3 regions of the Denitratisoma sp. DHT3 genome follow, and region 3 is predicted to be linked to each of the others. Evidence: riboswitches for the same ligand, from Rfam matches in the RefSeq annotation. Region 3 holds a riboswitch; each other region holds the start of a gene.

Region 1 (10,150 bases), 260 kb from region 3:
CGCCGCTCCTGCGCTCGGCCGCGATGCCGTGGTCCGCCAGCAGATCGATGACCGCCTGTTCCATGCGTTGCACCATCTCCCTCACCTTGTAGGGCTTGCGCCGCAGGTCCACCAGCAGGTAGACCACGAGCTGGCCGGGGCCATGGTAGGTGATCTGGCCGCCGCGGTCGATGGGCACCACGGGAATGCCGATGTCACGCAGCAGGTGCTCGGCGCGGCCGGCCTGTCCCTGCGTGTAGACCGGCGGGTGTTCCAGCAGCCAGCACTCGTCGGGCGTGTCCTCCCGGCGCGACAGGGTGAAGTCCTGCATGGCGCGCCAGGTGGGCACGTAATCCAGGCGGCCCAGGCGGCGGACGATCAGAGCACCACTTTCACCCATGGATGGCCGGTCAGGTCCTGGTAGAGGGCGTCGAGCTGGGCCTTCGAGGTGGCGCGCACGGTGCAGGTCAGGGAGAGGTACTTGCCGCTGGAGGAGGGGCGCATCTCGATCGTGGCGCCGTCGAAGTCGGGGGCGTGGACCCGCACCACTTCCAGCACCGCCTGGGCGAAGCCGTTGCGGGTTTCCCCCATGATCTTGAGGGGAAAGTCGCAAGGAAATGCGAGCAGGGTTTCATCCGCCATTGCGCATCACCTTCTGCTTGAATTCCTGGTAGCTGCGGTACATCGCGGCATAGACCGGGCCGGGGCTGCCGGCGCCGATGGGCCGGTCGTCGAGGCGGACGATGGGCAGGATCTCCTTGGTGGAGGAGCTCAACCAGAGCTCGTCGGCGCCGCGCACCTCGGTTTCGAGGATGTCGCGCACCTCGTGCGGCAGGCCGGTCGCGGCCGCCAGTTCCAGCACCACGTCGTAGGTGATGCCCGGCAGCATCAGATGGTTTTTCTGGGGGGCCAGCAGCACGCCGTCCTTCACCGCGAAGATGTTGGCGGCGGCGCCCTCGGTGAGGATGCCGTCGCGGAACAGCACCGTCTCGGCGCAGCCGGCCTCCACGGCCTCCTGGCGCAATAGGCAGTTGGCCAGGAGCGAGATGGCCTTGATGTCGCAGCGGTGCCAGCGGTTGTCGGCGGCGGAGACGGCGGTGACGCCGGTCTGGCGCAGTTCGGCGGGGGGCACCGGCAGAGGCTCCGTCATCAGGAAGACCGTGGGCGTGGCCGCCTTGGGAAAGGCATGGTTGCGCACCGGCGCGGCGCCCCGGGTGACCTGGAGATAGACGGACTGGTCGTCCCATTCGGCGCTCTCCACCACTTCCCGCACCAGCGTCTCCCAGACTTCGGGGCCGTGGGGATTGGCGATGCGCACGGCGGCCAGGCTGCGGTCGAGCCGGCGCAGGTGCTCCGCCAGGCGGAAGGGGCGGCGCGAATAGACGGGGATCACCTCATACACGCCGTCGCCGAAGAGGAAGCCCCGGTCCATGACCGAGATCCGAGCTTCGCCGGGAGGCAGCCATTCGCCGTTGAGATAGACCATCATGCTGGATGCCTCTGTGGGTTGCGGAGAACGATCGGCAAACGCTCCGCGCCCCCCTGAAACAGCAGCTTTCCCGTCGTGCCGCCGCAAGGGAAAGCGGCCCGCGCCGGAGGCGCAGATGGTACACTACCGCCACGGAGTTCCCCGTGACTTCGAGCGCAGCGAGCTTGCAAGCTCCCCCGCCCTGGGGCGGGGGCCGGGGGGTGGGGGGGCATATCTATTCGAACCAGAGTTTCACGGTGCCCCAGGCGCGGCCGAGCAGGCCGGCGACCGGCACCGTCTCCAGGGCCTGCACCGGGTAATCGCCCCAGGGCGTGCCGTCGACCGAGACGCGCAAGGTGGCGACGGTGGCGCCGGCGGCGATCGGCGCGATCAACGGCTGGCGCGACAGCAGTTGCACCTTGATCCGGTCGGGCGGGGTGCCGCGCGGCAGCGACAGCACGAAGTCGCTGGCGAAGCCGGCCTTCACCGTGCCCTGCGCGCCCTTGAAGACCTTGAGCCGGGAGAGGGCCTGGTCCTTGGCGTAGAGCTGCACGCCATCGAAATACTGGAAGCCGAAGTTGAGCAGCTTGAGGGATTCCTGGGCGCGCGCCGAGTCGGAGTCGGTGCCCAGCACCACCGAGATCAGGCGCCGCGGCCCGCGCTGGGCCGAAGCGATCAGGCAGTAGCCGGCCGCCTCGGTGTGGCCGGTCTTGACCCCGTCGACCGTGGGATCGAGCCAGAGCAGGCGGTTGCGGTTGGGCTGGGTGATCTTGTTGTAGGTGTACTGCTTGGTGGAATAGATCGAGTAGTACTCGGGAAAGTCGCGGATCAGCGCCCGCACCAGCCGGCCCAGGTCGCGCGCGGTGGTGTAGTGCTGGGGATCGGGCAGGCCCGTGGCGTTGACGAAATGGGTGCCGGCGAGGCCCAGGCGCCGCGCCTCGCGGTTCATGCGTTCGGCGAAGGCCGCCTCGCTGCCGGCGATCGCCTCGGCCAGGGCGACGCAGGCGTCGTTGCCCGACTGCACGATCATGCCGCGGATCAGCTCGTCCACCGTGACCGGCAGGCGCGGCTCGATGAACATCCGCGAACCCGGCACCTGCCTGATGTTTTCCGAGACCGGCACCGTCTGTTCGGGCTTGAGCACGCCCTGCTTCAAGGCGGCGAAGCTCAGGTAGGCGGTCATCAGCTTGGTCAGGGAGGCCGGCTCGATCCGCTCGTCGGCCTTCGCCGACGCCAGTTCCTGGCCGGAGGCGTGGTCGAGCAGCAGCCAGGCGTTGGCGGCGAGCGGGGGGGCGGGGGGAATCGTTTGGGCCAGGGCGATGCCGGAGAACAGAGTCAACACCAGGCCGAGGAGTCGCAGTGAATGTTTCATGGCGGCGAAAAGTATACCCTTTACGATTCCCCCCCGCAGACGCGCTCCCCGGTCGTCGCCGCAGAAAAACCCCGGAACTTTTGCCGCTGCGCGCAGCCTCCCTCGCCCTCATGATCCGCCTGCCGCCCATCCTTCTCGCCGCCCTCTTTGCCAAACTGGCGCAGACAGCCCCTGTCCGGGCTGGAGATGTGCCGTTGCCGGCGGTCGCCTCGTCGTTCGAGGCCGTGCAACGTCTGAAATTGTATCGATAGGGGAAACAATCGCAGTCTCTGTAAAAATGACCGAGATCGACCTTCAGGTACCATGCGGATGTTTTCTTTGGGCTACAAGGCGCGCCCTTTGATTGTATATCCGTGGGAAACAATGAGGGAAATCAAGGCCGTCATCCGCCCCGGCAAGCTGGACGCGCTACGCCAGGTGCCGGGCTTTCCCGGCATGACCGTCAGCAAGGCCGAGGGCGTTTCCGCGCCCGAGCGCATGGGCGACGGCCTGGTCTGGGTGACCGACGTGGTCCGGGCGGCGTTCGTGCACAATCCGCCGTCCGCAGCGTAGGCGGCGCGGCACCACGCCGCGCGGGCGCGGATGGGAAAGGTCAGCGGACGATGATCGTCGGCCGCACGCCCAGGGCGTTGGCGATGCGCGAGACCGCGGCCTCGGCTTCGGCGCGGCTGGCGAAGGGGCCGATCTGCACCCGGTGCAGCTTGCCCGCCACTTCGGTGCGGAAACGGTCCGAGAGCCAGTCCAGTTCGCGGGTCATGTGGGTGCGGAAGCTGTCGGCGTTGTCGGGGTTGCCGAAGGCGCCCAACTGGATGAAGGTGCCGCGCGCCTCGGCCACGGCCGGTGCGGCGGGCGCCGGCTCGCTGGCCAGGCGGGCGATGGGATCGTCCTCCGGCGGCGGCGGGTTGCGCAACGCCAGGGTCGGCGACAGACCCGGCAAGGGGAGCGGGGTTTCGCCCGGACGCAGGCTTTCCACCTCCACCAGGCCGCTGCCGTTGCCGGTGAGTCCCAGCTTCCAGGCGGCGGTGTAGGAAAGATCGATGATGCGGTCGCCGTGGAATGGGCCGCGGTCGTTCACCCGCAGCACCACGGCGCGGCCGTTGGCCGGGTTGCTCACCCGCACGTAGGAGGGGATCGGCAGCGTGGTGTGGGCGGCGGTCATGCCATACATGTCGTAGGGCTCGCCGGAGGAGGTCTTCTGGCCGTGGAACTTGCGGCCGTACCAGCTGGCGATGCCGCGCACCTTGTAGGACGCGGCGTCCTTCATGGGCACGTAGTCCTTGCCCAGCACCGAGTAGGGATTGTTGGCGAAACGGTGCAACGGCTCCCATTGCGGCACGGCGTCGGGAATGGCCTCCATGTCCTCGGGCGGATTGTCGCCGGGGCCGTCGTCCTTGTAGAAACCGCCGCCCTTTTTCAAGACGTAGGCGGCCGCCTTGGGCGGCGCCTTCCTGGTGGTCGCGGGCGCGGGCGTCGCGGCCTCGCCCTGCTCGGCCGCGGGCCGCGGCGGCACGCTGCCGCAGGCGGCCAGGAGCAGGGGAACGACGAGGGGGAACAGGCGCGTCGCGCGCCGGCGGGACAAGGCGATTGACATGGCGCGAATCATACCTGCTAAGATGCGCCCCGCTTCAGGTGTCCCCATTCGGGGATGAAACGGGAAGCCGGTGCGCCCGCAAGGGCAATTCCGGCGCTGCCCCCGCAACGGTAAGCGAGTCAAGGAATCGGCCAGAGCCACTGTGCATCCGCATGGGAAGGCGCCGGTTCCCGGGAAACCTCCCGCTCGCCAGCCCGGAGACCGGCCTGGAGTCGAATGTCGGCGTTGCGGAGGGCGATGCACCGAGAAGGGTGCACGCCCTTCTTTCTGAATCTCCTCTGCAGGCCGTTTGGCCAACCTGGCGCGCGGGTGTGCGCAGATGAGGAGCTTTCATGAAGTCCCGCTTTCTTCCGGCAGCCTTGCTGCTCGGTTCCCCTTTTGTCCTTGCCGCCGAGTCGGCGGCGGTTGTCGATGCCGGCGCCGTGGTGGTGACGGCGACCCGCACGGCCCGGCCGGCCGAGACCGAGCTGCTGCCCGTCACCGTGATCGACCGGGCGGAGATCGAGCGCAGCCAGGCGGTTTCCGTACAGGATCTGCTGCGCTTTCAGCCCGGCATCGCCATCGCCAACGCCGGCGGCCAGGGCAAGGTGACCAGCCTGTTCCTGCGCGGCGCCAATGCCGACCATGTGCTGGTGTTGCTGGACGGCGTCAAGCTCGGCTCCGCCAGCACCGGCACCGCCGCCTTGCAGGACCTGCCGCTGGAAATGATCGAGCGGATCGAGATCGTGCGCGGCGCCCGCTCCAGCCTCTACGGTTCCGAGGCGCTGGGCGGGGTGATCCAGATCTTTACCCGCAAGGGCGGCCGGGACGCGCGGCCGGCGCTCTCTCTCGGCGCCGGGAGTCACGGAACTTGGCAAGGCGCCGCGTCCCTGGCCGGCAACTTCGGCGCCGCCGGTTGGTACAGCCTGGGCGCGGCGACTTTCGAGACCGCCGGCCTCAACGCCTGCAAGGGCAGCCGCAGCGCGGGCTGCTTCGTGGCGGAGCCGGATCGCGACGGCTATCGCAACCAATCGGGCCGCCTGCGCTTCGGCTGGCGCTTCGACAACGGCGCCGAAGCCGAGGTGAACTGGCTGCGCGCCGAGAGCCGCAACAAGTACGACGGCAGCAGCGTCAATGCCGCGCAGTCCGTGCAGCAGGCGCTGGGCGCCAGCCTGGGCGTCGCGCCGCTCGCCGGCTGGCGCGCCACGCTGCGCCTCGGCCAGAGCCGGGACGCCGCCGACAACTTCAAGGATGCGCTGTTCAAGAGCCGCTTCAATACCCGGCGCGACACGGTGAACTGGCAGAACGAAATCGCCCTGGCTCCGGGCCAGCAACTGGTGGCCGGGGTGGACTGGCAGCGCGACCGGCTGGAAAGCACCACCCGCTACGCCGTCGGCAGCCGCGACAATGCCGGCGTCTTCGCCCAATATCTGGCCGAGGCGGGCGGCCACGACTGGCAGCTCTCCGCGCGGCGCGACGACAGCGAGCAGTTCGGCGCCAAGACCACCGGCGCCCTGGCCTGGGGCCATGCCCTGACGCGGGACCTGCGCCTCACTGCCAGCCATGGCACGGCCTTCAAGGCGCCGACCTTCAATCAGCTCTACTACCCTGGTTTCGGCAATCCGCAGCTGCGGCCCGAGGAAGCGCGCAGTCTCGGCCTGGGCCTCGCCGGCACGCTGCCCGCCGGCCGCTGGTCGGTGAATGCCTTCGAGACGCGGATCGACCGGCTGATCGGTTTCGACAGCCGCTTCACGCCGGTCAACATCGATGCCGCGCGCTTGCGCGGCGGCGAGGCGACGGCATCGTGGCGCGGCCGTGACTGGGAACTGCGCGGCACCCTGAGCCTGCTCGACCCGGAAAACCTCGGCGCCGGCGCCAACCATGGCAAGACATTGCCGCGCCGGGCACGCCAATCGTTCCTGCTCAGCGCCGATCGCGAGGCCGGCGCCTGGCGCTGGGGCGCGGACCTGCGGGGCGAGGGCCATCGCTACGACGACCTCGCCAACACCGTGCGCCTGGGCGGCTACGCCACCGTCGACCTGCGCGCGGAATACCGCATCGACCCCGTCTGGCGCCTGCAAGCCAGGATCGAGAACCTTCTCGACCGCGGCTATGAAACCGCCTACCTCTACAACCAGCCCGGCCGCGGGCTGTATCTCACCCTGCGTTACCAACCCTGATCTTCCAACGAAAGGAGCATGACATGATGAACGCAACCACCCTGCGCAATCCTCGGGTACTGATCCTCGCCCTGACCCTGCTCATGGCGCTGACCCGCAGCCACCACTGGGCCGGCCTCCATACGCTGCCCGACGCCTCCTGGGCGGTGTTCTTCCTTGGCGGCGCCGTGCTCGGCTCGCTGCGCGCCTTCGCCGGCCTCTGTGCGCTGGCGGCGGCCATCGACTGGGCGGCGATCGTCCTCGGCGGCGTCTCCGGTTTCTGCGTGACGCCCGCCTACGCCATGCTGCTGCCGGCCTACGCCGCACTCTGGCTCGGCGGACGCTGGTATGCGCGTCAACGCCGGGGCGTCTCGGAGCCCTGGGCCGCGCTGGTCCTGGCCGTGCTCCTTTCCGCCCTGGTGGCGGAGCTGTGCTCCAGCGGCGGTTTCTATTTCTTCGGCGGACGTTACGCCGATCCCACGCTGGCCGGCTTCCTGCCGCGCCTGGTGCGCTACTTCCCGCCCATGCTGGGGACGATGGCCTGCTACGTGGGCCTGGCGGTCGCCGCCTGGGCCGCGCTGTCGGCCATGCTGCCGCGCCAGGCGGCCGCTCGCCGGGAGGATCGTTGATGAGTGCGGAACGCGACCAGCGCCATGCCGATCGCATGGCGCGGAAGAAGGCCGTGGTGGATGCCGCCATCGCCCGCGCCACGGTGTCCAAAGGACTGATCCTGGTGCTCACCGGCAACGGCAAGGGCAAGTCCAGCTCCGCCTTCGGCATGGTGGCCCGCGCCCTGGGCCACGGCATGCGGGTGGCGGTGTTCCAGTTCATCAAGGGCAGCGGCGCCACCGGCGAGCAGGCCTATTTGCAGCGGGACCCCCTGGTGCGCTGGGAGGAGTGCGGCGAAGGCTTCACCTGGGAGACCCAGAGCCGGGAGCGCGACATCGCCGCCGCCCGCGCCGGCTGGGAGAAGGCGCGCGCCGCCCTGGCCGACCCGGCCGTGGGTCTGGTGGTGCTGGACGAGATGACCTACCTGTTCAAGTTCGGCTACCTGGAACTGGAGGAGGTGCTGGCGGCGCTGGCCGCCCGGCCGCCCGCCCAGCACGTGGTGGTGACCGGGCGCGGCGCGCCGCCGGCGCTGGTGGCGGCGGCCGACACGGTGAGCGAGATCGCCGACGTGAAGCACGCCTTCCGCGCCGGCGTGGCGGCCCAGCCCGGGATCGACCAGTGAGCGCCTCGGCATCCCGTCGCTGTCCCGCGCTGTTGATTTCCGCGCCGGCCTCGGGCCAGGGCAAGACCCTCGTCACCGCCGCCCTGGCCCGGCGCCATCGGGCCCTGGGACGGCGGGTGCGGGTGTTCAAGACCGGCCCGGACTTTCTCGATCCCATGGTGCTGGAGCGGGCGTCCGGCGCGCCGGTGTATCAGCTCGACCTCCACATGGGCGGCGCGGCCCATTGCCGCCGGCTGCTGTTCGAGGCCGCCGCCGAGGCCGACCTGATTTTGATCGAAGGGGTGATGGGCCTCTATGACGGTGCGCCGTCCAGCGCCGATCTGGCGCTGCTGTTCGACGTGCCGGTGCTGGTGGTGATCGACGGCGCGGCGATGGCCCAGACTTTCGGCGCCGTCGCCCTGGGGCTCGCCCGCTACCGGCCGGGGCTGCGCGTCCACGGTGTGCTCGCCAACCGGGTGGGTGGTTCGCGTCACGCCGAGATGCTGCGTGAGAGCCTCGACCCCGCCCCCGCCTGGTTCGGCGCCCTGCCGTGCGAGCAGGACTGGGCCTTGCCGGAGCGCCATCTGGGGCTGTTCCAGGCCGCCGAAATCGCCGATCTCGATCTACGCCTCGAGCGGGCCGCCCAGGCCCTGGGGCCGGCGGCCGAGCGGCTGCCGCCGCCGGTCGATTTCGCGGCGCCGGCGCCAGGCGCGGCGCCGCCTCGACTGCTCGATGGCGTGCGCATCGCCGTGGCCCGCGACGCGGCCTTTGCCTTCATCTATCGCGCCAACGAGGATCTGCTGCAAGTCATGGGGGCGACGCTGCAATATTTCTCGCCCCTGGCCGACGCCGTCTTGCCCGCGTGCGACGCGCTGTGGTTGCCCGGCGGCTACCCGGAACTGCATCACCCGCCCCTGGCCGCCAACGGCACGATGGCCGCCTCGGTCCGCGCCCACCACGCGGCGGGCAAGCCGATCCTGGCCGAGTGCGGCGGCATGCTGGCGCTGTGCGAAACCCTGACCGACGCGGCCGGCGGCAGTTCGTCATTGTGGGGTCTGCTGCCGGGCCGGGCGGTGATGGGCGAGCGCCTCGCCGCCCTGGGTCTGCAAAGCCTGCGCCTACCCGAAGGCGAGTTGCGCGGCCACACCTTCCATTTCTCGCGCCTGGAAACCGCGCTGGTTCCCTGGGCGCGGGCCGTCGATCCGGATGGCCGGCCGGGCGAGGCCGCCTATCGCCTGGGCCGGCTGACCGCCTCCTACATGCATTGCTACTTTCCTTCCGCGCCCCGGCTCGCCGCCGGGCTGTTCCTGCCATGAACCAGGACCATCGCTACAGCGACGCCGAGATCGTCGGCCATGGGCGCAGGCGGCTCGCCGCCGGCCCCTTGAGGTGGTGGACTTATTGACGACGGCGGCCTTGGCCGCCGGTGCGGTATTGCTGGACGCCGGATTGGGCGAGCCGCGCCGACGCCATCCCCTGGTGGGCTTCGGCCGGCTGGCGCAATGGATCGAGGGCCGTGGCCACCGCCCTTCCCGCCGGACCGGCGCGTGCGCGCTGTTGCTGGCGGTGGCGCCCTGGGGACTGCTCGCCGCCTGGCTTGCGGCCCTGCCTGACCCGTGGGGCGCCGCTTTCTCCCTCTGGGCCCTGTATTTCGCCCTCGGCCTGCGCAGCCTCCACGACCATGTGCGGCCCATCGTCGCGGGGCTGGCGCATGGCGATGAGGGTGCGGCGCGGGCGGCCGTGGCGCGCATCGTCAGCCGCGACGCGGAGACCCTGGAGATCGCCGCCTCGGCCTGCGAAACCGTGCTGGAGAACGGCAACGACGGAGTCTTCGGCGCCTTGTTCTGGTTCTGCTGCGCCGGTGCGCCGGGCGTCATCGTCTATCGCCTGGTGAACACCCTCGATGCCATGTGGGGCTATCGCAACGACCGCTATCTGCATTTCGGCTGGGCGGCGGCGCGGCTGGACGACGTGCTCAACTGGCTGCCGGCGCGGCTCACGGCGCTGACCTACGCGCTGTCGGGCCGCACGCGCCAGGCCCTGGCGTGCTGGCGCAGCCAGGCGCCCGCCTGGGACAGCCCCAACGCCGGGCCGGTGATGGCGTCCGGCGCCGGCGCGCTGGGCATCCGCCTGGGCGGGCCGGCCCGTTACGGCGGCGCGTGGCACGAGCGGCCGCCGCTCGGCGCGGGGGCGCCGCCCACGGCCGCCGACATCGACCGCGCCCTGGGCCTGGTGCGCCACGGCGTGGCGCTGTGGCTGGCAGCGTTGCTCGTGTCGGGCATGGGGGCGCTCGTGTTCCAGCGCGGCTGGCATGCTTGAGCACGGCGGGCGCCTGCGCGCGGCGGCGCGGCAATACGGCATTGCGCTGTCGGACTGGCTCGACCTGTCCACG
Region 2 (10,150 bases), 110 kb from region 3:
TCGAAGCGTCCCGCGCTGCTGCCCACCTTGACCCGAATCCAGTCGGGCTTCTTCAGGGGCTGGGCAGCCGGCACGATCTTGATGGGGATGCGGGCCGTCTTGGCCTCGCCCTTCTGCTTGATGCCACGCTCACTCATGGAATAGCTCCAATAATCGGCATTAACCAATGCCACTAAAAGCTTGCAATCGTTGCCCAGTCAAGGGAGGCCTCCACTGCATCGGCCAACCGATCCAGATCCATCTCGCGGCGAGCAGCGAGATCCACGGGTGCGGCCTCATGCATACCGGCCCAGGCCATGATGGACGCCAAAGCATCAGCATGATCCAGAAGGCCATGGCAATAACTGCCCAGGATATTGCCCTCTGGTACCATGACACCTTCTTCGCGGCCATCATCGAGCCTGACCAGCGGATAGGCGAGTGCCGGGCCATGGGTGACACCCATGTGAATCTCGTAGCCAGCCATAGCCGCCGATAAATCCAATAGCAGCCGTCCCTTCACGTTGCGAAGTTGTTTCTCCTCCTCCAGGGTGGTTTCGCAATCCAGAAATCCCAGTCCAGGGCTGCTACCCGGCACGCCCTCCAGCCCCCTGGGGTCGTGGAGTTGCCGCCCCAGCATCTGGAAGCCACCGCAGATACCGATCACTTTTCCGCCGTAACGAAGGTGGCGTAGGAGGTAGTCCTCCCAGCCCTGATAGCGCAACCAGTCCAGATCGGCCCGCACGTTCTTGGAGCCGGGCAGGACCACCAGATCGGCGGGGGGCGGTGTCTGACCCGGCCCGACCCACTGGAAGTCCACCTCTGGATGCAGGCGCAAGGGGTCCAGATCGTTGTGATTGGAAATCCTCGGCAACACCGGGGCGATGACCCGCAGGCGCGGCGGCGCCTTGTCCATCTCCCCCTGGGCGATGGCGTCCTCGGCGTCCAGCATCAGGCCCTGAAGATAGGGCAGCACGCCCAGCACCGGCTTGCCGGTGCGCTGTTCCAGCCAGTCCAGACCCGGTTGCAGCAGGGCGATATCGCCCCGGAAACGGTTGATCACGAAACCCTTGATCCGCGCCTGCTCCGAGGGGGAGAGTAGGTCCAGGGTTCCCACCAGATGGGCGAAGACGCCGCCCCGGTCGATGTCCGCCACCAGGATCACCGGCACGTCGGCGGCCTCGGCGAAACCCATGTTGGCGATGTCCCGGTCCCGCAGATTGATCTCCGCCGGACTGCCGGCTCCTTCCACCAGTACACACTCGAATTCGCCGGTGAGGCGTTGCCAGGACGCCATCACTGCTGTCATCGCCACCCGCTTGTAGTCGTGATAGGCCTGGGCATCCAGATGGGTGACGGCCCGGCCATGGATGATCACCTGGGCCTGGCAGTCCGTGGTGGGCTTGAGCAGCACCGGATTGAAGTCGATCCGTGGCGGCAGGCCCGCCGCCTGGGCTTGCAGGGCCTGGGCGCGGCCGATCTCGCCGCCATCGATGGTGACCGCCGAATTCAGCGCCATGTTCTGGGGCTTGAAGGGCGCCACGCGCACCCCCCGACGCTTGAGGATGCGGCACAGGGCCGCCACCAGGGTGGTCTTGCCGGCGTCGGAGGTGCAGCCTTGCACCATCAGGGCGGAGAGCTTCATATAGGTACAAACCAGCGGTGCTGACCATCCCGCAGTTCCCTCAGGGGATGGCCGTAGAGCCGCGACAGATTCTCGGCGGTGATCACGTCGGCACTGGCGCCCTCCAGCCACTGGCCGTCGCCGAACAGCAGCAGGGTGCGGCTGCAATAGCGCAGGGCCAGGCCCGGCTCATGGAGCACCATCACCACGGTGGCGCCCCAGTCCCGGTCCGGGGTGGAGAAGAGGTCCAGCACGGCGATCTGGTGGTTCAGGTCGAGGTGGGCCAGGGGTTCGTCCAGCAGGAAAAGCTGGGGCTGCTGAGTGAGCAGCATGGCAATACCCAGGCGCTGGCGCTCGCCCCCCGAGAGGGTGTGGACTTCCCGTTGGGCGAATTCCGCCAGGCCCACGGCCGCCAGGGCGGTGGTGGCGAGTCGCTGATCCGTTTCGCCTTCCCATTCCCAGCGGCCCAGGTGGGGGTGGCGGCCGACCAGCACCGATTCCAGCACGGTGGAGGCGAAGGGATCGTGCTGCTGCTGGGGCAGGTAGCCCCGAATCCTGGCCAACGCGCGGGGATCGGCGTTCGCAGGAGCGAGGCCGCCGATCCGCAGCACTCCGGCCGATGCCGGGCGCAGTCCCGCCAGGGTGGCCAGCAGGGTGGATTTGCCTGCGCCATTGCGTCCCAGGATGGCCAGGGATTCCCCGCTGTTCAGTCGCAGGTCCAGGTCGTGGCAGAACAGATGCCCGGCGATCGACACATCCAGGCAGCTGGCGTCGAGTAATAGGGTACTCATGGCTTGGCCGCAGGCTGCCGCGCCAACAGGAACAAAAAAATCGGCACACCGATCAGGGCGGTCAGCACCCCCACCGGCAATTGCTGGGGTGCCACCACGGTGCGGGCCAGGGTGTCGGCCAGGACCAGCAGGGCACCGCCGGCCAGGGTGGCGGCGGGCAGCAGCAGGCGCTGGTCGTTGCCCAGGGCCAGACGCAGCAAATGGGGCACCACCAGACCGATGAAGCCGATGCTGCCGGCCGTGGTGACGGCGAAGGCGGTGAGCAGCGACGCCAGTAGATAGATCAGGCTCCGCAGTCGGGGCACCGCCACCCCCAGGGAACTGGCCAGGGTGGCGCCCCGGGCCAGCAGGTTCAGTTCCCGGGCAAAAGGCATGGCACAGGCCAGCCCCACCGCCAGGGCAGCCAGGGCTGGTTCCGGCCGGAGAATCTGCCCGGCATCCCCCATCAGCCAGAACAGCATGCCGTGCAGTTTCTGCTCCGGCGTGATGGACAGGATCAGGGCCACCACCGCGCCGCAGCCGGCGGCGATGATCACCCCGGTGAGCAGCAGCCGGGTCTGGGTCCAGCTACTGTCGCCATGGGCCAGGCCGAAGACCAGCAGCATCGCCCCCAGGGCGCCGCCGAAGGCCAGCAGGTTCAGCCCCATCAGGGAGAAACCCAGCAGCATGGCCGAAAGTGCGCCCACCGCTGCGCCTCCGGAAATGCCCAGTACGTAGGGATCGGCCAGAGGATTGCGCAGCAGCACCTGCATCAGGGCGCCGGCCAGAGCCAGCAGGCCGCCGCAGGCGAAGGCCCCCAGCACCCGGGGCAGGCGCAGGCTGCGCACCACCTCGGCCCCCATGCCGCCGCCTTCGCCGCCCACCAGGGACAGCAGATCGGCGGTGCTGACCGGCAAAGTCCCCGCCGCCAGACCCACCACCAGGCTGGCCGCTACCAGGAGCAGCAGCAACAACAGCACGGCGAGGGCGCGACGGCGGGTGGGCATGGCTTACTTTGTGAGATAGCGGAGGCCAATGAAAACCGTGCTCCCCAGACTAGAGAATGTGGCATTCGAACTACGGGCCAGCTCATAGTGTTTGTCGAACAGATTGTCCACCCGGGCGAAGGCAGACCACTCAGGGGAAAGTTGATAACTGCTATGGACATTGACCAAGCCATAACCGCCGAGGAGACGCGTATTAGCCAAATTATCGTAACGGTCGCCCGATGCCTGCAGTTCTACACCGATTAGCCATTGCTTTGTCTCATGTTCCAGGCCCAAGGTGCCAAATTTCTCGGCACGGCGCGCCAGGCGGTTACCTGTGGTGACATCGCGAGCATCCTGATCATTCCAGGTGGCCCTCAGTTTCCATCCGTCGATGATTGACCATTGATAACTCAGGCTCCAGCCATCAATCCGGACCTTGCCGACATTCGCCGGAGTGTAGAACCAGGACCCGGGGCTGGTTTCTTCCCAACTGATCAGGTTTTTAATGTCGTTGCGGAACACTGTCAGGCTGGCTTTATGGACCTCGGTCTCATAATGAACAGCCACATCCCGGTTGCGGGATGTTTCTGGCCTGAGATTGGGGTTGCCGCTGCCGACAAAAGGAATGTTAGGGTAATACAGGTCGTTGAATGATGGCGCCTTGAATGCTGTGCCAACATGGGTTGCCAGACGCCAAGCGTGGGTGAGCTGATACCCATATCCCAGGTTGTAGGTGTTCTTTGCGCCATATTGTGAATTGCGGTCCCGACGAACATTTGCCTGCCAGCGATGCTTCTCCATGCTTGCATCCCATCCCAGGGACAGGGAGTTGATATCACGTTCAGTCAGGCTGAAAGCACTCGATGTAACAATCTGTTCTTTCAGATGGTCCACCGCTATGAGCGCACGTCCGATGGGCAGGTTGATGTCGTTCTGCCAAGTGATCTGTTTTCGTTCGGTGCGAAAGTCGTCACGGAGCTCACCGATGGTTTGCGAGGGCACGGTGTCGCTTTCATCCACGCTGCGATCGAACCGTATCGAGGTAGTCCATTCCTTGGCTGGCTGAAAACGAGCATATGCACTGGACCCGCTGATCCTGCTGTATGTTTTCCAGTCGTAGCTCTTGCTCGGCCAGGAAGTATCGAACTTGTTCTGTCCCTGGCTGTAGAAATATTGGGCACCAATTTCTGCTTCAGACGAAAGCTTGTAGTCTATGCGCATAGCAGCACTGCGTTTCCAGAATCCGTCCTTATCAGGGTTGTAGGCGAAACTATCGCTATTGGTCACGTTGGACTTGCCATCTTCACCATTGGTACCGAAGCTGACCTGATAGTTCAGGTCACCGATATTGCTCTTTTTCGCGACATTGGCCGCATAGCTGCCGCGACTACCAAATCCCGCCTTGGCAGAGAAGCTGCTCTCTTTCGAACCACGAGTGAAAATATTGACCACCCCGCCAATAGCATCGCTGCCATAAAGTGCGGACTCCGGGCCACGAACCACTTCGATACGCTCCATCTGCTCAACTGGTAGAGCCGAAAGATTAGCCTGCCCCAGGGTGGCAGAACCTACGCGAATACCATCAATGAGAATTAGGGCGTGACCTGCGTTTGTGCCACGGATGAAAATATTTTCATTGGCGCCACGTCCCCCTTCTCGGGATAGCTCAATACCAGGTAGGCGTGAAAGCAGATCACCCAGCGTCGCACTCGGCCCCGCTTTATCGATATCACTACGGGTCAATACGCTGAAGTCGTTCAGCAAATCTCGCGCCGGAGTCGGCTGACGGGTGGCGGTGACGACGATGGTGCCGTGGTCCGCGAGGGGCTCGGCGGCCTGGACATTGAAAGCGGCAAGAATGGCAGCGGCGATGGCGCTGCGCGCAAGATGGCGTTGCATGAGGACTCCCTGTTCCCCGGTCGGCGTCCCCGCAGACCGGTCACGATTGATGAAGGCAACGCACAGGGAGTTCGATCGGACAAACGCCGGCCGCCACCACCCCGTGGCGTTTCCATGGTGATGTTCGTGGCCGGTCTCCGGGCTCGAAAGTCTTGAATCGTCGCCTTCCCAGACCGAAGCCCAGTGGCGTGTGTGACGATTCCGCACTTCCTTACCGTTGCGGGGGCAGCGCAGGATTTACACCAGCTTCCCGTTTCACCTGGCGTCCGGATGGACTGCCGGGTACCGCGAACAACTTTCTGCGATAAGTCTATGATCGTATAAATAACGAGTCAAGCTGTTTCGTTATTAAAACTTGACGACCTCGTACGTATTTCATACTGATCAAACCTCCAGCCTTGATTAGTATCGAATTGACAGCTGAACAGCAAATCATAAGAATCACGGCCGACTTCAGTATCCAGGAACACGGTGCAATTCCGTGGCGGGCCCGCCGCTGTAATCGGGGACGGATGCCGCAAGGCCGGAGGCAATGCATCCGGCCAGCCACTGCCGGGGCCTACCCTGGTGGGAAGGCGCGGCAAATCCGGGAGATCCGAGAGCCAGAAGACCTGCTGAACGTCGTGTTTGTGTATTTGTAGAAACCAATGGCAAGGGTTTCGTCAGCGCACTTGGCTGTGCGTTGGCGAAGCCCTTTTTTCATTGCTGCCGTGCTTTGGCGAACGGCTGGACGCCCTGGTTGCACAGGGTTGAAAAATAACCGGAGGATGGTGATGAGACGACTGGCTCAAGGGGTACTAATACTTGGCCTCAGCATGATGTGGACAACTTCGGAGGCAGCGGTCAGCACATCCGAAGCCAAACGGCTAGGCCGGGAACTGACACCAGTCGGCGCAGAACGGACTGGTAACCGGGATGGCAGCATCCCAGAATGGCAAGGAGGACTGCCCAAGGAAAAACGCAAACTCACAGATGCTCGTATTGATCCTTACGCTTCTGAAAAGCCCCTGTTTTCCATCGACGCCACAAACCTCGAAAAGTACAAAGACAAACTCTCGGCAGGGCAGATTGAATTATTAAAAACCCGCAAGGGTTATCGTATGGACGTGTATCCCAGTCATCGATCCTGCGGCTACCCCGAAACGATCACCGAGCGGACCAAACAGAATGCGACACTGGCAAAGCTTTCCAATGATGGGAGTGACAGCCTAGATAGCGCTCTGGGTGGAGCATTTCCGTTTCCGATTCCCCAGAACGGAGCAGAGGCCGTCTGGAATCATCGCCTTCGCTGGCAGGGATTAGGCCGTATCGAGGCTTACCAGACGAACTTCATCAATCCGGATGGAAGTTTCTATGGTCTGGGACAGGAGCAGCTCGCCTTAACCCCCTTTGCGTCCACCAAGGTCAATTCACCCAGGGAGGCCAACGGGGTACAGATGATGATCCTCGACATGATGACCTCCCCACCTTCACGCAACGGCGAAGTACTGCTGGTGCATTACTTCCTGGGCAACAAGGCCAACAATGGGTGGATGTATTTCCCAGGGCAACGTCGGGTACGGCGGCTTCCCGCATTGGAATATGACAACCCAGTACCGGGGTTTGAAAACCTGGAAACCGCCGATCAATATCCCATGTTCGCTGGCGCTCTAGATCGCTACGACTGGAAATTAGTGGGCAAGCAGGAAATGTACATCCCCTACAACAACTATAAATTCGTTGCCAAACGCAAGATGAGCGAGGTGTATCAGGGCCTCTACCCAAACCGAGATCTGATGCGCTATGAACTTCATCGTGTCTGGAAGATTGAGGCCACGGTAAAACCAGGCATGCGCCACATGTTTGCCCGGAGAACCTTCTATCTTGACGAGGATACCTGGATGTTGATGGAGGCAGATCAATACGACAGCCAAGGCAAGCTCTGGCGCGTCATGGAGGCCACCATCTACCCTGCCGTTGAATTGGGGGCCTGCGTCAGCCAGGAGTTCATGTCATGGGATCTCAATGCTAACCGCTACTTGGGTGAGTACGCCACACAGGAATCAAAGCCAACTGACTGGTTGGCGGGTGATGAGGGTCGTATCGATCCAAGACAATTCGAGCCCGAGGATTTGCGCCGAATTGGCGCCCGTTAACCCGGTCTAACGATGAAGAATACAAACATGAAAAACATAACACCGTATCTGATCCGCCAGATCCTAGTCCTTTGCACCCTTGGTATTGGTCTTTCAAAACCGGCTGCCGCCTTCAAGTTTGAACTTAATAATGGCTGGATTGGCAGTTTTGACTCAACACTGTCCATCGGCATGCAAAAGCGATTGGAGTCTCCGAGTACAAGCATTATTGGCAATGATTCCGGTGGCAATGTTTCCATTGCCGGCCCACTGGGGGAACTGGTCAATGGTCCAGGAATGGGATTCACCGCTCCACCCGATTTCATCTACAGCAATTCAGATGACGGTAACCTGAATTACAGGAAGGGACAGATTGTTTCTACCGTACTGAAAGGCACCCATGAGATTTTCCTCAAGTCTCCAACGGACTGGTCCGCCTTTAGCCGATTCACATGGTCCTCGGACTTCCGTGCCGACAAAACCCAACGTACTCCCTTGGAACGAGATGCAAAAAAAGCAATGCAGCAGGATGTCACGTTGCTGGACCTCTGGGTAGCAAAGGAGCTAACACTGAACGGCCAACCAGCCAAAATTAAACTCGGCAATCAGGTCATCAGTTGGGGAGAGGATATATTCATCATCGGCGGCGTGAATTCCATTAATGCCGTCGATTTGAGGAAGATTCACATCCCAGGAGCACAGTTGAAGGAGATATTCGTTCCCGCTCCCATGCTGTCGCTTTCTACCGCTCTGGGTAATGGTTTTTCCACCGAAGCCTACTATCAGTTCCGTTGGAACAAGTTCATCCTAGATCCGGCCGGCACCTACTGGTCCTATGGAGATTTCCTTGGCAAGGGGGGAAAGCGCGGCGCATTCATTCCAACCTCGATCATGGATCCCCTCTATGCAGGAGGTAAGCCTCTGGGGGTATTCGGCGACTTTGCTCCGAAATCCGGGAGAACCCTGGAATATCTAACCAACTCAGTGGCACCGGGACTAGGCACCATCGTTCCCGTTGACATCACCACTCCAAAAAACCGGGGGCAATATGGCATCAACCTCCGCTACAAACCGACAAATGGAGATACCGAGTACGCCGCTTATTACATCCGTTATCACGACAAGCTTCCCTTTGTTGGATTCAAATATGATCCCAACACGACCAACGTCATCAACGTCCGTGCAGTTGAACAATATGGCATGGACAAGGATCTGTTCGGCTTGTCCCTCAATACCACACTGGGGGACTGGGCAGTGGGCGCCGAAGTATCCTATCGTCCCAGGGATAGCGTAGCTATCGATCCAGTGGTTCCCCATGCGGGCCGCTACAGTTATTTCAATGGATTCGGCGGTGCCACTCCCTATGTAGTAAACGGGTACAAGGAAGAGCGCAAATGGCAGGCCCATCTCACCGGGTTCCTGGAGCTTCCCTCGTCACTGACACAGATGATCAATGCCGACGAGGGGTATTTCCTGTTCGAAACAGCAGTAACGCACTATCCGAACCTGACACTGGACGGAAGCATTCCCTACCTCCTGAATGACTACTCACTCCCAAGCCGGACCTCCTGGGGTTATGTAGCAGAACTGTCCCTTACCTACGCCAACATCCTGGGATCTGGCTGGACCCTGTCACCAATCGTCGATTACTACCACGACGTCAGGGGCGTCGCGCCCAATAGCCTTCCTTTTGTGCAAGGTCGCAAGGCGCTATCTGTGGGAATGAATTTCGACTACCACAACACCTGGAAAGCCACCATCGGCTACAGCAGATTCTGGGGCGGAGGAAATCTCAACATGCTGCGCGATCGCGATGTATTGAGCGCATCCATCTCTTACAGCTTCTAAATACAACAGTAACGGCGGGGGCTCCCCCGCCCCACTGCACCTAGGAGTGTGACCTGATGGTCGGCACCAATCGATTCGTCCTTGCTCTTGAAGGCTATTTATTCCGAAGGCGAGCAATCGTCCTGGCGGGACTTCTACTGTTTACGTCATTGATGGCCTTCAAGGCCATGGAATTACGCATATCGACCCACTTCGATAAACAAATCCCTATCGGGCATGAGTATTCACAGGTTTTCTTCAAATACCGGAACGAGTTGTTTGGCACCAACCGTCTCATGATTTCATTGCGCGCTCGCAACGGGGATATATGGAATCCCACCACGCTCGGGAAACTGCATCAGATCACCCAGTCAGTACTCTTTCTTCCCGGCGTAGACCGACGTTCCGTGCAATCCCTTTGGACACCCAACATCCTGCTCCATGAATTGACCGAAGAGGGATTCCATGCCGAGAACGTCATCGGTGGCAACATCACCCCCGACAACCTGGATGCCAACAAAATCGAGCAGATTCGCGACCGGGTAGTACGCGGAGGCTATCAGGGAAGCCTGGTGTCCAGAGATGGCACTGCAACGATGGTCATTGCCGATATTCTCGACGAGAACATCCATTTGGGCCAAAAATTGGACTATCTGAATCTCTCAGCCAGGCTAGAAACGGAAATACGCCAGAAATACGAAACACATGAACATTCAGTGGAGATTATCGGATTTGCCAAACAGATGGGCGCCATTGCCGATGGTGCCGGGAACGTATATCTATTCTTTGGTTTGGCCTTCCTGCTCACAGCCCTTGCAGTTTACGGGTACTGCCGCTCCATCAGGCTCACGCTACTGCCCTTGCTCTGCTCCTTGTGTTCCGTCCTGTGGCAATTTGGAACGTTGGTCATGCTCGGCCTTGGCCTTGATCCTCTTGCCATTCTGATCC
Region 3 (10,150 bases):
AAACCGCTCAATGGCGGCTTTTTCGCCCAGACTCGCGCCGCAATGCACCGAATTGTCCCATCGTCCCGGACCGATGCACCAAGACAGTGCCGATGCATAAAACCGCCGTGCTAGACTCGATCCACCCTCACGAAAGATGTCGCCATGAGCCCGACCCAGCTGTTCGATGAAGTCGCCCATCGCCTTTCCCAACTGGCGGCCACCAGCCCGGCCGCCGACCTGGAAAAGAACGCCCGCGCCCTGATGACCGGACTTTTCAGCCGCCTGGATCTGGTGACCCGTGAGGAATTCGAGATTCAACGGGCGTTGCTGGCGCACGCCCGGGAGCGCATCGACGCTCTGGAAGCGCGGGTTGCGCAGCTGGAACAGGCGAAGCCGGGCCAGTAGCCGAGGCGCCGTCATGGCCTGGCCGACGCGCCGGCCCTGGCATTTGCTCCGGGCCGGCCTGCTCACGCTGATCTTCCTGGCGCCCCTGCCGGGCCGGGGCGAAGAGACCCGCTACCGGATCGACCCCACCCACACCTTCCCGAGCTTCGCCGTCAGCCATCTCGGCTTCTCCCATCACCGCGGACGCTTCGACCGCAGCGAAGGCACGATCGCCCTCGATCTCGCGGCGGGGCGGGGCCGCATCGAGGTGTCGATCGACGCGGCCTCGATCAATACGGGCGATCCGGCATTGGAGAAAGTGCTGCGGGAGGCGAACTTCCTCGACGCAGACCGATATCCGACCATCCGTTTCAGCGGCGACCGCTTCTACTTCCGCGACGGGATTCCCAGCGGCGTGGACGGCGCACTGACCCTGCGCGGCGTCACCCGCCCGCTGGGCCTGGCGATCAACCATTTCCACTGCGGACTGCATCCGCTCACCCGCAAGCAGACCTGCGGCGCCAACGCCGTCACCATCCTGCGCCGTTCCGAATTCGGCATGACCCATCTGGTGCCGCTGGTGGGCGACGAGGTCAGGATCGAAATCCAGATCGAGGCGACCCGCGGCGAATGACAGGCGCCGAGTGAATTACAATGACATTTTTATGCCAGGGTATTTCACATGTCGCTCGCCACCCTCCACAGCCGGGCCCTCTGTGGCATGGACGCGCCACCGGTGACGGTGGAGGTGCATATCGCCAACGGTCTGCCGTCCTGTACCCTGGTGGGTCTGCCGGATACCGAAGTGAAGGAGGCCCGCGACCGGGTGCGCGCGGCAATCCAGAACTGCGGCTTCGAGTTTCCCGCGCGCCGCATCACGGTGAATCTGGCGCCGGCGGACCTGCCCAAGGAGTCCGGGCGCTTCGATCTGCCGATCGCATTGGGCATTCTGCTGGCCTCGGGACAGATCCGGGCGACAGGAACCGACGCGCTGGAATTCGCCGGTGAGCTTTCCCTGTCGGGGCAGTTGCGGCCGATCCGCGGCGCATTGGCGATGTGCGCCGCCGGAGGCACCACCGGCCGGACCTGCGTGCTTCCCGCCGAAAACGCCGCCGAGGCGGCCCTGGTGCAGAGCGTCACCGTGCTGCCGGCACGCAGTCTGGGAGAGGTTTGCGCCCATCTGGCCGACCAGCAGACCTTGGCACCCTACGGCGGCAGCCCGGCGCCGCACGCACCGGCCTATCCGGATCTGGCGGAGGTGAAAGGCCAGGCCCAGGCCCGGCGCGCCCTGGAGGTGGCCGCGGCGGGCGGGCATTCGCTCTTGCTGAGCGGTCCGCCCGGCACCGGCAAGTCGATGCTGGCCAGCCGCCTGCCGGGCATCCTGCCGCCGATGAGCGATGCCGAGGCACTGGCCAGTGCCGCCGTGCACTCGCTCGACGGCAGCTTTCGGGTCGAGCGTTGGGGGCAGCGTCCGTTCCGCGCGCCGCACCATTCCGCCTCGGCGCCGGCCCTGGTGGGTGGCGGCAGCGTGCCGCGGCCGGGAGAGATTTCCCTGGCCCACGAAGGCGTGCTGTTTCTCGACGAACTACCCGAGTTCGAGCGTCGGGTGCTGGAAGCCCTGCGCGAACCGCTGGAGTCGGGCCATGTCTGCGTCTCCCGCGCCGCGCGCCGCGCCGAGTTTCCCGCCCGCTTCCAACTGGTGGCGGCGATGAACCCCTGCCCCTGCGGCTACCTGGGCCACCCCGCCAACCGCTGCCGCTGCACCCCGGACCAGGTGGCGCGCTACCGGAACAAGCTCTCCGGTCCCTTGCTGGATCGCATCGACCTGATGATCGAAGTGCCCGCCCTTCCCCAAGCCGACTTGCAGCACGCACCCGACGGCGAGGCCTCGGCGCCGGTCGCCGCCCGGGTGGTCCGGGCCCGGCAGCGACAGCTGGAACGCCAGGGACAGCCCAATGCGCGGCTGGGCGTGGCCGACACCGAAGCCCTGTGTCGGCCCGACGCGGCCGGACAGGCCCTGCTCAAACAGGCCATAGCACGCCTGGGGCTCTCGGCCCGGGCCTATCACCGCATCCTGCGGGTGGCGCGCAGCATCGCCGACCTGGCCGCCAGCGACGCCATCGCCCGACCCCACATCGCCGAGGCGATCCATTACCGACGCCATTTGTCGGGTTTCTGAGTTTCGGACGTCTGCCGGCCGCTCAGCCGAACAGGCTGTGCAGCATCTTGGCGGAGAGAAAGATCAGCACGCCGGCGAAGATCTTCTTCAGCACGGCCACTGGCAGGCGATGGGCCAGGCGGGCGCCCACCGGCGCCATCAGCACGCTGGGCAGCACGGTGCCGAGCAGCGCCGGCAGATGGATGAAGCCGATGCTGCCGGCCGGCATGCCGGCGTTGCCGTGGCCGCCGATCAGATACCCCACGGTGCCGGCCAGGGCGATGGGAAAACCGATCGCGGCGGATGTGCCGATCGCCTGGTGGACCTTGACGTTGCACCAGGTCAGGAAGGGCACCGAAAGAGAGCCGCCGCCGATCGCCACCAGCGCCGAGATGCCGCCGATGCCCGCCCCCGCGGCGAACATGCCGCCGGCGCCGGGAAGGGTGCGGGAAGGCTTGGGCTTGACGTTGGCGATCATTTGCAGCGAGACGTAGGCCATGAACACGGAAAAGAAAATGGCCAGCGACTTGGTCGGCAGGAGGGCGGCGAGCTGCGCCCCGAGCAGGGTTCCCAGCACGATGCCGGGCGCGATGGCCTTGACCACGGGCCACAGCACCGCCCCGTGGCGATGGTGGGCGCGCAGGCTGGAAACCGAGGCGAAGACGATGGTGGCCATCGAGGTGCCCAGCGCCAGATGCACCACATGCTCGTGGGGCAGGCCCTGCGCGGTGAACAGCATGGTCAGCACCGGCACCATGATGCCGCCGCCGCCGACGCCCAGGAGGCCGGCGAAGAACCCGGCGAACAGGCCCAGTCCGACATAGCCCAGCAGCCAGGCGCTGATCACTTGAGCAGGCGTTCCGTGATGAATTTCCACTCCGCCGGGTCCACCGGGGTGATCGACAGACGGTTGCCGCGCTGCAGGGCGCGCATGTGGGCCAGCTCCGGGTGCAGGCGCAACTCGGCGATGCCCACCAGCCGGATCTTTTTCAAGATACGGACATCGACATTGACCCAGCGCGGGTTCTCCGGCGTGGATTTGGGATCGAAATACTTGGACGCCGAATCGAACTGGGTGCGGTCCGGATAAGCCTTCTTCACCACTTCGGCCAGGCCGGCGATGCCGGGTTCGGCGCAGGACGAGTGGTAGAACAGCACGCCGTCGCCCGGCGCCATCTGGTCCCGCATGAAATTGCGGGACTGGTAGTTGCGGATCCCCCACCAGTCCACGGTCTGGTTCGGCATGGCCAGGACATCGTCGATGCTGACCTCGGATGGCTCGCTCTTCATCAGCCAGTAGCGTGGCATAGGCACTCCAAGAAAAAAGCGCGGAGAACCACTCCGCGCTCTGATGATGGATCCCCCGCCAGTGCCGTTTGGCCGGCATCCTGAACTCTGGGTTCAGGGAGGCCGCGTTCCGGCCGCATCAGGTCCGCCCGCGAAGGGGCGATCGCAACAGCGGCATCAATGGGCGGCGGCCAAGTCGCAAGGACTTATAGGTTCAAGGAATTTACGGCCTTGGCGAACACCGCAGGGGAAAACCGGCGAAGCCGCTAACGGGACGGCTAGAACAGACCTTGCTGGTCGGCCAGGGCCGCATCCAGTCGCGCTTCGATGTTCTGAATTCTACGCCGCAAGTCCGGGTCGTCAACGTCCGCCGCCACGGAGTCCGATTGGAACGGTACGGCTCCGGACTGACGCAACGCGAGCAGTTCATGGGCGATGTTGAGGGCCGTCATCACCGCCAGGCGCTCGCCGCTGCTGTGCGTGATGGCTGCGATATCGGTCATTTTCCGGTCCAGGAAGCCCACCGCCGCCAACAGCGCCTCGCGCTCGTCGGGCGTGCAGGTGACTCGATAGTCCTTGCCCCGGAGCTGGATGTCGAGAGTGGAATGCGCGGTCATTCTTCGGGAAGCTTCGTCATCAGGGTTTCAAGCCGCGTCCGCGCCGAGCCGATGCGCTCGGTCAGGTCGCGCTTGTCGTTCTCCAGGCCGGCCACCCGGTCGCGCAGGGCGGCGTTCTCCGCATTCAGCCTGCTGCACAGGGCCAATACCTGATCGATTTTTTGTTCGAGAGAATCAAAGTCGCTATGCATGGCCGAAGTGTCTTTCAAAACAACCCTCGTGGTCAAGGCGCTGTATTGGGCCGGCAAGGCCGCCAAATGGCGCGGACAGCCCCTGCGACGGGTTGCCGGCCCCTCGGGGCGATTGTCTGTACAATGCGCCCCTTGTTCGCGGTGCCCCGCGGCCGTTTCCGGCCACAGGGGTGAAACGGGAAGCAGGTGTGAATCCTGCGCTGCCCCCGCAACGGTAAGGAAGTGCGGAATCGTCAGCAAAGCCACTGGGTCTGGACCTGGGAAGGCGGCGATTCAAGACTTCCGAGCCCGGAGACCGGCCACGAGCATCGTCCTTGGTGACGCCACGGGGAAGTGGCGACCGGTGATTTTCCGTTCGAACTCCCCTGCGTTGCCTGTTTCAATCGTGACCGGCCTGCGGGGACGCGGGCCGGAGAACCGGGAGTTCCCATGCAACGCCATCTCGTGCGCAGCGCCCTCGCCGCCGCCATGCTTTCCGCTTTCGCCACCCAGGCCGCCGAAACGCCGGCTGACCACGGCACCATCATCGTCACCGCCACCCGCTTCGCCGACAGCGCCCTGCCCGTCGCGGCGCAGGTCGACGTGATCCGCAGCGAGGACATTCGCCAGTCGCCCGCCCTGGGCATGCCGGAAATCCTCAAGGCCCAGGCCGGCATCGAAGTGCGCTCGCTCTACGGCAACATGGGCATCGATGCCGTGGCCGACATCCGCGGCTTCGGCGACACTGGCGGCAGCAACACCGTGACCCTGCTCGACGGCCAGCGCCTCAACTCCATCGGCATGGATGCCGTGAGCTGGTCGGCGATCCCGCTGGAAAGCGTGCAGCGCATCGAGATCCTGCGCGGCGCCGGCACCGTGCTCTATGGCGACCGGGCCACCGGCGGTGTGATCAACATCATCACCGACAAGTCCGGCCAGCCCCGCGCCAATGCGGCCGTCACCCTCGGCAGCAACGACTACCGCGGCGTGGATGCCCAGGCCGCCGGCGGCGGCGCGGCCGGCTATTTCAACCTCTTCGCCCACTACGCGGAAACCGATGGCTGGCGCCAGAACAGCCAGGCCCGACAACAGGCCGTCAGCGGCCGGAGTGCGCTGAACCTGGCCAACGGCGAAGCCTTCGTCGATTACGGCCTCTACGCGGACAAGTCCGGCATGCCCAGCAGCCTCCTGAGCGCCGCCTACCGCGGCGATCCGCGCCAGGCGCGCACGCCCCACGACACCCAGCAGCGGGACGGCTACCGGGTGCGCCCGGGCCTGAAGCTGGCCGTGTCGCCCAACCTGACGGTGGAAGGGGAACTCGCCGTCGAGCACGAAAAATACGACGCCAACAACGTCTCCTTCGCCAGCACCTACCGGCGCGAACGCGACACCGTCTCCTTCACCCCGCGCCTGCGCTGGAACCACGGCCTGACCGGCCGCGCCAGCGAAACCGTGCTGGGGCTGGATTACTATGACGGCAAGATCGGCGCCACCTCGGCCAGCGCCACCGGCGTGATTCCTCAGTCGGCCAAGCAGACCAGTTCCGCCTTCTACGTGCAGAACACCACCGCCCTCGACCGCCATTGGTCGCTGACCGCCGGCGCCCGCCGCCAGCGCATGGAGCAGCGCGCCGCGCAGCGGGCCTACGACGCCGATTACGGTTACGGCCCCTTCCCCGTGCCGGCCATGAACGGCAGCGCGGTGCGCGAGCGCAACGCCTACGACCTGGGCCTCAACTACCAGGCCGCCGACTGGCGTCTCTACGGCCGCACCGGTACCGTCTTCCGCTTCGCCAACACCGACGAACTGTTCGGCTACGACCCCTTCACCGGCAATCCGGTGTTCGCCGGCGACCTCAAGCCCCAGCACGGTCGAGTGCATGAACTCGGCGGCGACGTCGAACTGGGCGCGGTCAAGCTGCGCGGCAGCGTCTACCGCCTGGACCTGACCGACGAGATTGGCTACGACGGCGCGGCCTACGCCAACGTCAACTTCGCCCGCTCCCGCCGCGACGGCGTGGAGGCCCAGATCGACTGGCGCCTGAGCGAGCGCCTGCTGGCGCGCTTTTCCGCCAGCCATACCGATGCCCGGTTCCGCGAAGGCGTCTATGCCGACAAGGAAATCCCGATGGTGGCGCGGGACAAGGCCGCGCTCCAGCTCACCTGGCAGACCGGCGGCGGCGCGAGTTATTCCGCCGTCGCCAGCCACGTCGGCGACCGGCGCTACAGCGGCGACTTCGCCAACACCCTGGGGCGACTGGCGGGCTACACCACCCTGGACCTGCAGGGCCGCTGGGACCTGAAGACGTGGACCATCACCGCCAAGCTGCTCAACGTCTTCGACCGGCGCTACGCGCCCTATGCCGGCTACTCCACCTTCCGCAGCGACTACTATTACTTCCCCGCCGACGGCCGCAGTCTGTTCGTCAGCGCCCGCTACGACTTCAAGTAACCGCCCATGCCCTCCCGCCGCCGCGCCCTCGCCGTGCTCCTGCTGCTGCTGCTCCTGGTGGCGGCGAGCCTGGCGCTCGGGCTGACGGCGGGAACCATGACGATTTCCACCACCGACCTGCTGGCGGCGATGACCGGCGCGGAAGGCGGAATGGGCGCCGAAGTGGTGCGCACCCTGCGTCTGCCCCGAGTCGCGGGCGCCTTCGCCTGCGGCGGGCTGCTGGCCCTGGCCGGCGCGTTGATGCAGGTACTGCTGCGCAATCCGCTCGCCGATCCCTACGTGCTGGGCATTTCCGGCGGCGCCTCGGTCGGCGCGCTGACGGCGATGCTGTTCGGGCTGTCGCTGGCCGGACTCAACTTGTTGGCCTTCGTCGGCGCGCTGGCGGCGATGCTGCTGGTGTTCGGCCTGGCCCGCGGCGACAGCAGCTGGACCCAGACCCGGCTGCTGCTGACCGGCGTGATCATCGCCGCCGGCTGCGGCGCCGTGGTGGCCCTGATCCTCTCCATCGCCCCGGAGCAGAAGCTCAACGGCATGTTGTTCTGGCTGATGGGCGACGCCGGGCAGATCCTGCGGCCGGCGCCGGCCCTGATCGCCCTGGCGCTGGGCCTGGCCTGCGCGATGCCTTACGCGCGGGAACTGAACCTGCTGGCGCGGGGTTCCGTGCTGGCCAATTCTCTCGGCGTTCGAGTATCCCGCCTGCGCGGCATCGTCTACCTCCTGGCCTCGCTGCTCACCGCCTTCGCGGTGACCACCGCCGGCAGCATCGGTTTCATCGGTCTGGTGGTGCCGCATCTGGTGCGGCTGGTGCTGGGCAACGACCAGCGCCTGCTGCTGCCCGCCGCCACCCTGGCCGGCGGCGCCCTGCTGGTGCTGGCCGACACCCTGGCCCGCACCGTGGCGGCGCCCCAGCAACTGCCGGTGGGCGTGCTCACCGCCCTGATCGGCGTGCCGATCTTCCTGATCCTCCTGGCCCGCCAGCCAGCGCACCAGCCATGAGCGCGGCCCTGCTGGAAGTGCGCGGTCTGGACGTGGCGATCGGCGGCCGGGTGTTCTGCCGCGATCTGGTGTTGCGCCTGAACGGCGGGGAGTCCCTGGCCATCCTGGGCCGCAACGGCGCCGGCAAATCGACTTTGCTCGCCACTTTGGCGGGGCTGCGGCCCGCCTCGACGGGGGCCATCGAGATCGGCGGACTCGACCCCCGTCTCGCCGATCCGCGCACCCTGGCGCGGTTGCGCGGCTATCTGCCGCAGCAGCAGCACGATCCTTTCACCTCGACGGTGCTGGAGACGGTGCTGGTCGGACGGCATCCCCATTTGGGGCGCTGGGAATGGGAAGGCGCGACCGACCGGCGCCTGGCCGAGACCGCGCTGGCCGCCGTCGGCCTGGCCGACTACGGACAACGCGAAGTCCATAGCCTGTCGGGCGGGGAGCGCCAGCGCCTGGGCATCGCCACCCTGCTCACCCAGGCGCCGCGCCTGTTCCTGCTCGACGAGCCCCTGGCGCACCTCGATCTGAACCACCAGATCGCGGTGCTCGACCTGTTCGCCACGCCGGGCCGGGACTGGGGCGCCGCCGTGGCGATGGTGCTGCACGAGCCGGGACTGGCCCTGCGCTATTGCAGCCGGGCGCTGCTGCTGTTCGGCGACGGCGAATGGCTGGAAGGCCCCAGCGCGGAGATCATCAACGCCGACAATCTTTCACGCCTCTACGGCCATGCGCTGCGGGAGCTGAAGGATGGCGGACAACGGTGGTTCGTACCCGTCTGAGACGATGGCGACAAAATCCCCGCCGCAAACTGCGACCAGGGACAGGCATCTTTTCTTGAGGAGTCGGAATCAAGCCATTCCGAAGGCCCCTCGCGGAGGGGAGATATGCAGTCGATCCCCCGGACTGTCCGGGCGATCGAACGCCCACTCAGGGCGGGCAATCCGGAAACCAAAGGCGCACGGGCCGGACGCGGCCCGGCGGCGCCTTGGCAAACCTCGGATCAGCGGTAACGACCAACTGCCATGTTGCGGATCACAACAGACAGATGCGCGACGAGGCCGACGACGATCAGCGTGATATTGGTAGCAACGAGTTCCATGATGGCATCTCCGAAATTTCAAGGTTTGCCGGACTCGACATTCATCCGACGGTTTGAACTGTATCACTGATTGTTGCACTGCGCAAATTATTTTTATGCAGTGCAGCAAATGCTATAAAAACTTAATTAACTATTTATATTCAAATAAATTAATATGTTACAAATACTTTCCAATGGGTCAGTTAATAAATTAGTAACTCATTGTCGCATCGCACATTAACAAGATATCGCATCCGCACAACAAGGCCGCTGCCCTTGCAAGCATTGCCCACCCAACCTTCGAGACCTGTCATGACGCTTTCCACGCTGATGGTGCAAGGCTGCACCTCCGACGCCGGCAAAAGCACCCTGGTGGCGGCGCTGTGCCGCATCCTGAAGCGCCGGGGAATCTCCGTGGCGCCCTTCAAGCCGCAAAACATGGCGCTGAATTCGGCGGTCACCGTCGACGGCGGCGAAATCGGCCGCGCCCAGGCGCTCCAGGCGCAGGCGGCGGGACTGGCGCCGCGGATCGACTTCAACCCGGTGCTGCTCAAGCCCACCACCGATCGGCAGGCCCAGGTGATCGTTCATGGCCGCGCGGTGACCGACCTGGACGCCCGGGCCTACCACGACTACAAGCGGGTGGCGCTGTCCGCGGTGATGGACTCCTGGCGCCGCCTGACCGCGGAATTCGAGTGCGTGCTGGTGGAAGGCGCCGGCAGCCCGGCCGAAATCAACCTGCGCGACCGCGACATCGCCAACATGGGCTTCGCCGAAGCCGCCGACGTGCCGGTGATCCTGGTGGCCGACATCGACCGGGGCGGCGTCTTCGCCCATCTGGTGGGTACCCTGGAACTGCTCTCGGCTTCCGAGCGGGAGCGGATCAAGGGCTTCGTGATCAACCGTTTCCGCGGCGACATCGGCCTGCTGCAGCCGGGGCTGGACTGGCTGGAGCAGCGCACCGGCAAGCCGGTGCTGGGCGTGGTGCCCTACCTGCACGGCCTGCTGCTGGACGCGGAGGACGCGATTGCCACGG

What was found. Region 3 has a riboswitch for cobalamin ahead of B9N43_RS10000 (TonB-dependent receptor). Riboswitches for the same ligand answer to the same signal wherever they lie in the genome.
Region 1: another riboswitch for cobalamin. It lies ahead of btuB (TonB-dependent vitamin B12 receptor); the one in region 3 lies ahead of B9N43_RS10000 (TonB-dependent receptor).
Region 2: another riboswitch for cobalamin. It lies ahead of B9N43_RS10445 (TonB-dependent receptor domain-containing protein); the one in region 3 lies ahead of B9N43_RS10000 (TonB-dependent receptor).

Annotation. Positions count from the first base shown of each region.
Region 1 is NZ_CP020914.1:2,414,783-2,424,932, reverse strand. Features, by position in the region: gene lipB (lipoyl(octanoyl) transferase LipB) at 1-379, opposite strand, end outside; gene B9N43_RS11130 (YbeD family protein) at 358-621, opposite strand; gene B9N43_RS11125 (D-amino acid aminotransferase) at 611-1,465, opposite strand; gene B9N43_RS11120 (D-alanyl-D-alanine carboxypeptidase family protein) at 1,683-2,819, opposite strand; gene B9N43_RS11115 (P-II family nitrogen regulator) at 3,183-3,371, shown strand; gene B9N43_RS11110 (septal ring lytic transglycosylase RlpA family protein) at 3,412-4,410, opposite strand; cobalamin riboswitch at 4,430-4,635, shown strand; gene btuB (TonB-dependent vitamin B12 receptor) at 4,743-6,569, shown strand; gene B9N43_RS11100 (hypothetical protein) at 6,593-7,177, shown strand; gene cobO (cob(I)yrinic acid a,c-diamide adenosyltransferase) at 7,177-7,779, shown strand; gene B9N43_RS11090 (cobyrinate a,c-diamide synthase) at 7,776-9,074, shown strand; gene cbiB (adenosylcobinamide-phosphate synthase CbiB) at 9,151-10,077, shown strand; gene cobD (threonine-phosphate decarboxylase CobD) at 10,070-10,150, shown strand, end outside.
Region 2 is NZ_CP020914.1:2,263,704-2,273,853, reverse strand. Features, by position in the region: gene lipA (lipoyl synthase) at 1-137, opposite strand, end outside; gene B9N43_RS10460 (cobyric acid synthase) at 173-1,606, opposite strand; gene B9N43_RS10455 (ABC transporter ATP-binding protein) at 1,621-2,394, opposite strand; gene B9N43_RS10450 (FecCD family ABC transporter permease) at 2,391-3,380, opposite strand; gene B9N43_RS10445 (TonB-dependent receptor domain-containing protein) at 3,384-5,261, opposite strand; cobalamin riboswitch at 5,372-5,566, opposite strand; cobalamin riboswitch at 5,699-5,895, shown strand; gene B9N43_RS10440 (DUF1329 domain-containing protein) at 6,035-7,396, shown strand; gene B9N43_RS10435 (DUF1302 domain-containing protein) at 7,424-9,223, shown strand; gene B9N43_RS10430 (efflux RND transporter permease subunit) at 9,280-10,150, shown strand, end outside.
Region 3 is NZ_CP020914.1:2,158,083-2,168,232, forward strand. Features, by position in the region: gene B9N43_RS09965 (accessory factor UbiK family protein) at 145-387, shown strand; gene B9N43_RS09970 (YceI family protein) at 401-1,000, shown strand; gene B9N43_RS09975 (YifB family Mg chelatase-like AAA ATPase) at 1,049-2,545, shown strand; gene B9N43_RS09980 (sulfite exporter TauE/SafE family protein) at 2,568-3,371, opposite strand; gene B9N43_RS09985 (EVE domain-containing protein) at 3,368-3,832, opposite strand; gene B9N43_RS09990 (cell division protein ZapA) at 4,090-4,428, opposite strand; gene B9N43_RS09995 (hypothetical protein) at 4,425-4,619, opposite strand; cobalamin riboswitch at 4,742-4,938, shown strand; gene B9N43_RS10000 (TonB-dependent receptor) at 5,049-7,049, shown strand; gene B9N43_RS10005 (FecCD family ABC transporter permease) at 7,056-8,045, shown strand; gene B9N43_RS10010 (ABC transporter ATP-binding protein) at 8,042-8,815, shown strand; gene B9N43_RS10015 (cobyric acid synthase) at 9,427-10,150, shown strand, end outside.